2 regions of the Shewanella sp. SP1S1-7 genome follow, and region 1 is predicted to be linked to the other one. Evidence: predicted binding sites of a transcription regulator. Region 1 holds the regulator's gene; the other holds the start of a gene.
The links. Region 1 encodes FliA, which starts transcription of late flagellar genes. Its sites were predicted from a motif close to CTAAAGNTNNNNNNNNNNNNGCCGATA; they were not measured.
Positions count from the first base shown of each region.

Region 2: the regulator FliA is predicted to act here: its motif matches at 2,535-2,561, upstream of Q4Q49_RS00295 (VC2046/SO_2500 family protein).

Region 1 covers NZ_JAUOEU010000006.1:8,216-12,639, forward strand. The annotation lists gene Q4Q49_RS06720 (chemotaxis protein CheA) at 1-379, opposite strand, end outside; gene Q4Q49_RS06725 (protein phosphatase CheZ) at 395-1,132, opposite strand; gene cheY (chemotaxis response regulator CheY) at 1,146-1,529, opposite strand; gene Q4Q49_RS06735 (RNA polymerase sigma factor FliA) at 1,577-2,290, opposite strand; gene Q4Q49_RS06740 (MinD/ParA family protein) at 2,283-3,164, opposite strand; gene flhF (flagellar biosynthesis protein FlhF) at 3,169-4,424, opposite strand, start outside.
Region 2 covers NZ_JAUOEU010000001.1:70,843-75,266, reverse strand. The annotation lists gene Q4Q49_RS00305 (bifunctional diguanylate cyclase/phosphodiesterase) at 1-1,264, opposite strand, end outside; gene Q4Q49_RS00300 (DUF406 family protein) at 1,516-1,803, opposite strand; gene Q4Q49_RS00295 (VC2046/SO_2500 family protein) at 2,012-2,500, opposite strand; tRNA gene Q4Q49_RS00290 (tRNA-Tyr) at 2,626-2,710, shown strand; tRNA gene Q4Q49_RS00285 (tRNA-Tyr) at 2,782-2,866, shown strand; tRNA gene Q4Q49_RS00280 (tRNA-Tyr) at 2,951-3,035, shown strand; gene Q4Q49_RS00275 (hypothetical protein) at 3,045-3,206, opposite strand; gene Q4Q49_RS00270 (PLP-dependent cysteine synthase family protein) at 3,286-4,424, shown strand, end outside.

The DNA of each region.
Region 1 (4,424 bases):
TCAGCATTTTAAGCCTAGCCAACAAACCCGAATCGGCAGGATCTTGCTGCTCGCCCTGCTGCGTTTGAGCAAACATGGTATTAATTGCATCAACAGCCTGCAAAATAATATCCATCAGCTCTGCATTGACGCTACGTTTACCAGTCCGTAATAAATCGAAGGTATTTTCAGCCTCATGACACACATCGACCATGGGAGTTAAGCTAAGAAAGCCTGCGCCACCTTTAACGGTGTGGAACCCTCTAAAAATGGCGTTTAGCAAGTTAGTGTCATCAGGATTATTTTCAAGCGCAACGAGTTGCTCTTGCAGAAGCTCTAAAATTTCACCGGCTTCGATTAAAAAGTCCTGGAGTATCTCTTCATCTACATCAAAGGCCATCAAATTGACTCCCAGTTAGAAACCCAGACTCGATAGAAGATCATCCACTTCGTCTTGACCCGTTACTACATCTTGACGAAGCTCGGCATTCATTATCGGCCCTTCCGCTTCAATATTATTTTTCTGAGCAATCTGACTTTCAATCATAGGCTGCTCACCAAATACCGTCAGCATAGAAACCAGATTACTTTCTACTTCCATAACCAGATCAATAACACGACGTATCATTTGTCCTGTTAAGTCTTGAAAATCTTGCGCCATCAATATTTGATTTAACAATTCACGCAGTCGAGTCGAGTCATTTGAACTACGGGACATAAGATCTTGGACATCGTGGCAAAGAACCTTAAACTCGCTGAGTTCTATTTCTCGGCGCATTAATTTGTCCCAAGATGGCATGACTTTTTGAATATTCACCGTTACGGCATTGGCCAAAGGTAAACATTCTTCTACCGCATCCATGGTTTTATTTGCCGCTTGTTCAGTCATGTCAATAACGTAATTTAAACGTTGTTTGGCATCGGGAATTTCTGTATTGGCTAATTCAGCTAGACGATTATCAACTTGAAAATCCATTAAAGCGCTATGAAGTTGCCGAGTTAATTTCCCTACCTCTTCAAATAATTCTCGTTGCAGTGGAGCAGCAAGCTCCCGAAATAAATCATCTGCCTGACGTTGCTCACCGACACTTAATAATTCAACCAAGTGCTGAGCTTGTTCGAGCGTGATGAGCCCTGATGTTTGTGACTTCATAGCTCATCCTTGCTCAAGCGAGTCGTTCGAATATTTTATCTAGCTTCTCTTTCAGCGTTGCAGCGGTAAAAGGCTTAACCACATATCCATTCACTCCCGCTTGAGCGGCAGCGATAATCTGTTCACGTTTTGCTTCAGCTGTCACCATTAATACGGGTAAATGCTTTAGCGAATCATCTGCGCGAATTGCTTTTAACAGATCGATGCCTTGCATACCGGGCATATTCCAATCTGTAACAACAAAATCAAAATCCCCCTTTTGCAACATCGGCAGGGCTGTTGAGCCATCGTCTGCTTCTTGGGTATTGTTAAACCCCAAGTCTCGCAACAAGTTCTTGATGATACGCCTCATTGTCGAAAAATCGTCAACAATGAGAATCTTCATATTCTTGTCCAAGGTTTCCTCCGGTGAGCTGACATTCTGTGCTCGATTAATAATTATACTTATGTCCAGTGCTTGAGTTTAGCTTTCAATCGCAACATTGCCTGACTTAATATCTGGCTAACACGCGATTCACTGACCTCAAGAATGGCGCCAATCTCTTTTAAATTCAATGCTTCATCGTAGTACAGGGATAACACTAATGCATCTCTTTCAGGCAATAATTTAATTGCCTCAACCAGAGCAGAATGAAATTGGTTCTCAGCTAATGCTTCAAATGAATCATCATCGGACCGATCACTCACTGTAAGTATATCCTGAGATACGCCTAAGTCTTCTATCCCTATGATTTTTCCGACAGAAACATCGTTAAGAATATGATGGTACTCATCGAGCGTCATATCAAGTTTTTCTGCAATTTCTGTGTCGCGTGCATCACGACCCAGCGCTTGCTCTAACTCATCAATAGCATGTGCAACCTTGCGGTTATTACGATGAACGGAACGAGGCACCCAATCACCACGGCGAATTTCATCTAACATCGCCCCTCGTATACGTATGCCGGCGAAGGTTTCAAATTTCGCACCCTTGCCACCATCAAACTTGGATGATGCTTCTAATAAACCCATCATCCCAGCTTGGAGTAAATCATCTAGCTGCACTGAGGCAGGTAATCTGGCGAGTAAATGATGCGCAATTCTTTTCACCAACGGAGCATACTGTTCAACGATCGACGATTTATTGTCTAAACAAGTATACGCAGCGGCTTTATTCACTCGTTTTTTCCTCTTGAAAATCTGGTCGTTGCACTAAACGCTCAACGAAAAACTCCAAATGCCCACCAGGTTGCTGCGGTACAGGCCAGCTCAGAATTTTATTTGCCAATCCTTGATACGCAATCGCCGCTGGTGATTTAGGATAAGCTTCAACTACCAGTTTTTGCTTACGAACTGATTTACGTAAGTTTTCGTCAAATGGAATAGTTGCAACTAATTCAAGGGCGACATCTAAAAATCTGTCGGTCACTTTACTGAGTTTAGCAAATAATTCCATACCTTCGCGTAAACTACGCACCATATTGGCAACTATTTTAAAACGGAACACACCATGCTCACGGCTGAGGATTTTTATCAGGGCATAGGCATCGGTAATTGATGTGGGTTCATCACAAACAACGACCAGCACATCCTGCGATGCACGTGAGAAACTGAGCACCATATCTGAAATCCCAGCAGCAGTATCTACGACTAGAATATCAAACTGAGTCCGCATCTCACTAAATGCGCGAATTAACCCAGCATGTTGCGCTGGGCTTAATTCCACCATCCCTTGTGTTCCTGAAGTGGCTGGCACTATGCCAATCCCTTTAGGGCCACGAACGATAATATCGTCAAGCTCTGCATCACCAGAGAGAACATGGGAGAGGTTACGCTCGGCGCGAATACCCAGCATGACATCGACGTTTGCTAAGCCAAGGTCAGCATCAAGTACCAAGACACGCTTGCCTTTTTCGGCTAATGCCACAGCAGTATTAATGGAGACGCTGGTTTTACCAACGCCGCCTTTACCACCTGTGACCGCGATTACTTTCACTTTTTCGTTATAGGGTTGATTCATCATACGTAAACCACTTGCTTGATCCAGGGTCATAAATCTACTCAAATGCACAGGCCATATTATCTGACCACGCTGTGTCTTGTAATGATTGTTGTTCTGTACTATCTAACGCTGCGAGTGCCTGCTGGGCTAAATCTAAGGTATCCGCAACTTTCATATCTTCAGGAACTCTTTGTCCATCAGTAACATAACTTAATGGTAATCCATTTTGGATCAACACACTTAATGCCCCTGCTAACGACACAGATTCATCGAGTTTTGTGAGAACGACACCAGATAGGGGAATGCGTTTAAAATGATTGACTGCATCTTGCAGCACACGGCGCTGTCCTGTCGCAGACAGTACCAGATAACTGCGGATAGGTATCCTGCTATTTGCAGTTAAATTATCAAGTTGCTGGTAAAGACGCATATCTCGCTGTCCCATGCCAGCCGTATCTATCAATACTAGCTTGCGATTCCTAAACTGATAGAGAATTTGCTCTAATTCATTTAGATCATGAGCTTGCTTTACAGGGCAGCCCATTATTTTGCCATAAGTTGCTAATTGCTCATAGGCTCCGATGCGATAATGATCTGTCGTTATCAAAGCCACATGCTCAGCACCGTGATGGGCAGCAAAACGGGCTGCAAGTTTCGCTAATGACGTGGTTTTACCCACACCCGTTGGACCCACTAATGCAACCACCCCGCCCTGTTTAACAATATCATCACCTTGATTATCAAGCATATTAGCTAAACTTTGAGGTAAGGCTCTGACTAATTCTGCAGGCGTATAATGTTGGCTCAGCGCCGCTAATTTATTCGCAACCGCAGGGGAGAATTCAGCCTCAAGTAACTTGGCCTCGAGCATAGCACCGACGGGGTCGATGCGTTTTTTATGTTCTGTCATCAAAGAGGACACTTGGTGTGTCAATAAATTACGCAATGAGGCTAACTCATCACGCATTGCCTCAATATCAGCGCTTTGTTTCTGTGATGTTTGTGGCTTCTTATCAAAAGTAGCAGGCGCTTCGCGACGCTCCACTTTTGCCGCTGCCGGCGCTTGTAAGCCCTTTGCCCATGCGGGTAACGCGGCATCAACTTGCTGATGCGACATTTGTTGATTCAAACGGCTTTGTTGCTTCTCTAGCAAGGCTTGTAATGAGTCAGCAGGTGCCGCTGGCTTAGCACGGGTTTCTACTCGTACTGGCTGCTTAGCACCCAAGGACACAAGGTCGTCACTCACGTCCATAAAGGTTGGCGCTGGCGCAGTAGCTGCGGTTTTCGCTTTAGGTTCGTCATAGTCAACGG
Region 2 (4,424 bases), on a different contig from region 1:
CAGCTAAGGCAGGCTTGGGCTCGACTTGTTCGCGACCGATTAAGATAGGCATAGCCAGATGCTGATACAGACGCGTACTAAAATAATCGAGATCGTATACCGCGTTATCATCGGTCAGCAGCACGGCAAATTCATCGCTGCCGACACGGGCAATTTCAGTAGCTTTATTGATTTCGGAGAAATGTTTCAAACGGCGAGCGATTTCAATCAATAAGCTATCGCCATTCTCATGGCCATAGGTATCGTTAAACCGCTTAAATCCAACCAGATCGACTAATAACAATAGTCCCTTATTGGTACGTTCAAGCACTCGATTAAAGTGGGTGCGGTTATGTAACCCCGTTAATCCACAGCGCCATGCGAGGCGTTCAAGCTCTGACTTGTAGTTGTGCTCATCGGTATTTTCTTCACACGAGACCAAGGCATAATGATTGCCGCGATCAGTAATGAATTGACTCAAGACGTATGTCAGCCAATAGCGGCTGCCATCGGCACGACTAAACTGCACTTCGCCTTTGGCAATCTCGCCCCTAAATATCTGCGCTAGGGTTTGCTCGGCTAATTGGGCATGCTGCTTAAAAAAAGCCAATTCACGGATATTTGCGCCGATTATCTGCTCACGGGGCATGCCAGTGATTTCACTGTGCGCCTGATTCACATACTCGACTTTTTCAGTATGCAAATTAATGAGCATGCTGATCTGCCGGGATTGCTCAGTCGCGCAGCGAAACAAGCTCAAGCTTTCTTCTTTGTCGTAGCTGTGTTTTGTCGCTAAGGTCAGGGCTAATTGATCGGCCATCTGGCACGATAGGTGGATTTCGCTGTCGTGCCAATGGGGAGTGAATTGCGCCCGCTCGATGCAGAGCACACCTTCGAGACGACCGTTGATGCGAATGGCGATGTCGAGAGTTGAATTGATGTGCCGCGGGATAAAGTAGCACTCTGCCAATTCACTTAAACGGGGATCGGTCAGGGCATTGCCGGCATCGATATGGCGCAGGGTTTTAAGCTCGTGCACATAACGGGGACAAGCTTGTAATAGTTTAGGCCTATGAATGTCTTGCAACATCATAGAACCAAATTGTGCAACGAGTGTTTGCGTTTGTTGATCAGCTGAAAACGTCCACACTGACACCAAAGAAACCGCTAAATTCTGGCACAACAACTCTGTGGCTAACTCTGCTGTCTTGGTGAAATCGCCCTGCTGTTTTGCAGTTGACTGAACCAAAGACTCCAATAAATGCTGATGCTGACGTCGCTTCACGCTGATTCCCTACAAAACTTCGTGTTGGGCTAAAGGTCTTTGCTACGCGCAAACGTAGCTTGAAATGTGCAATTAAGCTGATTGAATTATTCTTATTTGGAGGCAGATTACACTATCTATTGTAAGTGCAGCAACATGTGGCACAATTTATTACAATTCAGTTAACAACTGCAGCATTTTTAGACAGTTAAAACGATTAAGTTCGAATTCTATCCGCTAAAATCTATCCGCTAAAAGTGCTGCACAAAAACTTATAAACCGTTTTCCAATTGGAAAATCATTTTCTCGGCGCTCACACCAAAGGTCAGCAGTAAATCGATACCCGCAGCCGTGGTCACAAACTCAGTTTGTACTTCAGCAAATCGAGCTTGGGCACGGCTCGCCATACTTTCTGCATCTGTTTGCGCGCTATCGCCAACAAAATTTAACGTCAATAAGGTATCGTGTTCATCAATGACGGCGCCGATATCGACAAAACTGCCACAATCGGTGCAAGTGTCATTTACTGCCGGATTCTGTGCTTCTTTTATGCCTTTCATCTGTATTCCTTATTTATAAAGCGACTGATTAACGACATCACTAAACTATGCCGCTAATTTATTTGCGCGGTAAGTGGGTAACTCGATAGGTTAATCAGAATTATAGGTAATTAAGCCTCAAGATAACTGGCTTTAGCTCACGCTTATTTACTGAAATGGCGCAGATTGACGCTATTGGTATTGAAGAGGACTTGCTGGAAATGGGTAACTAGGCAGAAGCAAGCAGAGGCACCAGATTACGTTGGATTGCCAATTGATCGGCAAAATGCATGATTTCAACCTTAGGCGCGCTGAGTTGGCCCCTCTGCCTAAGCTGGGTGACATGATCACAGTTACTCAAGGCCTCGGCCATTGCTACGCTCTCACTGCCTCGGATCACTAAGGCTTCCGGTCGCAGTGCCTGCTGTAATTGAAATGCCCGCGGACCTTGCGCCATAAAAATACTGCTATTATCGACAACAGGTTCGGCAGAAGATAAATCTGCCATTAAGCTTTGCTGCGGTGGTAATTCGAACTGACGCTGTAATTTTTGCGCCATATCAAGCTCGTTTTGCCATTGAAATTGCGCCATGTCCCGTGCGTCAACCGACAGTAACGACAGCAACAGGGCGAATTCACCCCGTCTGTCGTTTTCTATCGCCGCGTTTAAGCGGGTGCCAATTTGGGCTTCGTTGACTAAAGGAACATCAATTTGCATAAAAAAACATCGTCAAAACAATTCGTTGTTAGTTAATCGACCATTTGATGCATAACTTTAGGAAAATTTTTAAATTGGGTATTTACATGCAAAAGGTTTCTGACTACTATGGCGGCCGCAATTGAGGAGGGGTTCCCGAGTGGCCAAAGGGATCAGACTGTAAATCTGACGGCTCAGCCTTCGAAGGTTCGAATCCTTCTCCCTCCACCATTTGCACTGTAAGTTTGTGAGTGTTGTTCGAAAATGATGTAGAGTTTTACAAAAGCGTTAAAGGTTTTCGTGGAGGGGTTCCCGAGTGGCCAAAGGGATCAGACTGTAAATCTGACGGCTCAGCCTTCGAAGGTTCGAATCCTTCTCCCTCCACCATCTTTATCTCTAACGCAGATAATCATTTTCAAGTATCAAACATGGCCAATGTTTGGTTCAGCTTTAAAAGTAAAGAAAGTTTGTGGAGGGGTTCCCGAGTGGCCAAAGGGATCAGACTGTAAATCTGACGGCTCAGCCTTCGAAGGTTCGAATCCTTCTCCCTCCACCATTTCTTTCATTATCTATACCCCTCTTGTTCAATTTCCGTTTTGTCTATCCAAGTTTTATCTGCCATAACTTCATCTATTCCTTTTGTTCTGATTACATTCTTTGTATTAAACTGCACTTCTGTTTGAAGCCATCTTTTTAGTTCGCGATATTTGTCTTTAACATCAATCACGCTTCGCGCGACTTCAAGCTAGTGACTCCAAGCAGATCCAATAAAACCGCTTTGCACGTCCCTGTGATATGCTCTAACAATGATCCCTTTCGAAGTGACTATGATGATATCTAACACAATTCAACCGCCAGTGGACTCACACAGCGCTCGCAGACTCTGCCCAACGTGGGAAGCCCATGCGATAGGCAAGATTGAAGCGGATTTTCAGCGCAGCGCCGATACCCATTTGATTAAACTTGAATTACCTATGCTCGATGGCATAGATATTTATCTTAAAGATGAAAGTACCCACCCGACAGGCAGCTTAAAGCATCGCCTCGCCCGCTCACTCTTCCTCTATGCCCTGTGTAACGGCTGGATTAAGCAAGGCACGCCGATTATTGAATCCTCATCGGGCAGCACGGCGATTTCTGAAGCCTATTTTGCCCGCTTACTCGGTTTACCTTTTATTGCCGTAATGCCTAAAAGCACGGCTAAAAAGAAGATTGAGCAGATCACTTTCTATGGCGGCCAATGTCATTTTGTCGACCATTCCAGTGAGATTTACGCCGAATCGGCACGCCTCGCCGCAGAGCTTGGCGGCCATTACATGGATCAATTCACCTACGCCGAGCGCGCGACCGACTGGCGCGGTAATAACAATATTGCCAATTCGATTTTCAATCAGATGGAGCGCGAGCCACATACTATCCCGCGTTGGATAGTGATGAGTCCGGGCACAGGCGGCACATCGGCGACCATAGGCCGTTACATTCGCTATCAAAGGTTGGCAACCCAGCTTTGCGTAGTTGATCCACAAAACTCGGTGTTTTTTGATTTCTATCAGAGTGGCGATGCCAGCTTAACCTGTTGCAATGGCAGTAAGATTGAAGGCATAGGTCGACCAAGAGTTGAGCCATCGTTTATTCCTGGCGTTGTGGATACTATGCTGCAAATCCCCGACGCAGCATCAGTGGCGACAATTCATTGGTTAGAACAACTGATTGGCCGTAAAACCGGCGCATCGACGGGCACGAACCTTTACGGTGCATTGCAACTTGCCGTACAAATGCAAGCGCGCGGAGAACAAGGCTCAATCGTGACCCTAATTTGCGATTCGGGTGAACGTTACCTCGATACCTATTACGATGCAGATTGGATTGCAGCTAACGTCGGCGATATTGTGCCCTATCAGCGCCAACTTGCGGCATTCAATCATTTTGGTCAGCTAAGCGAGCT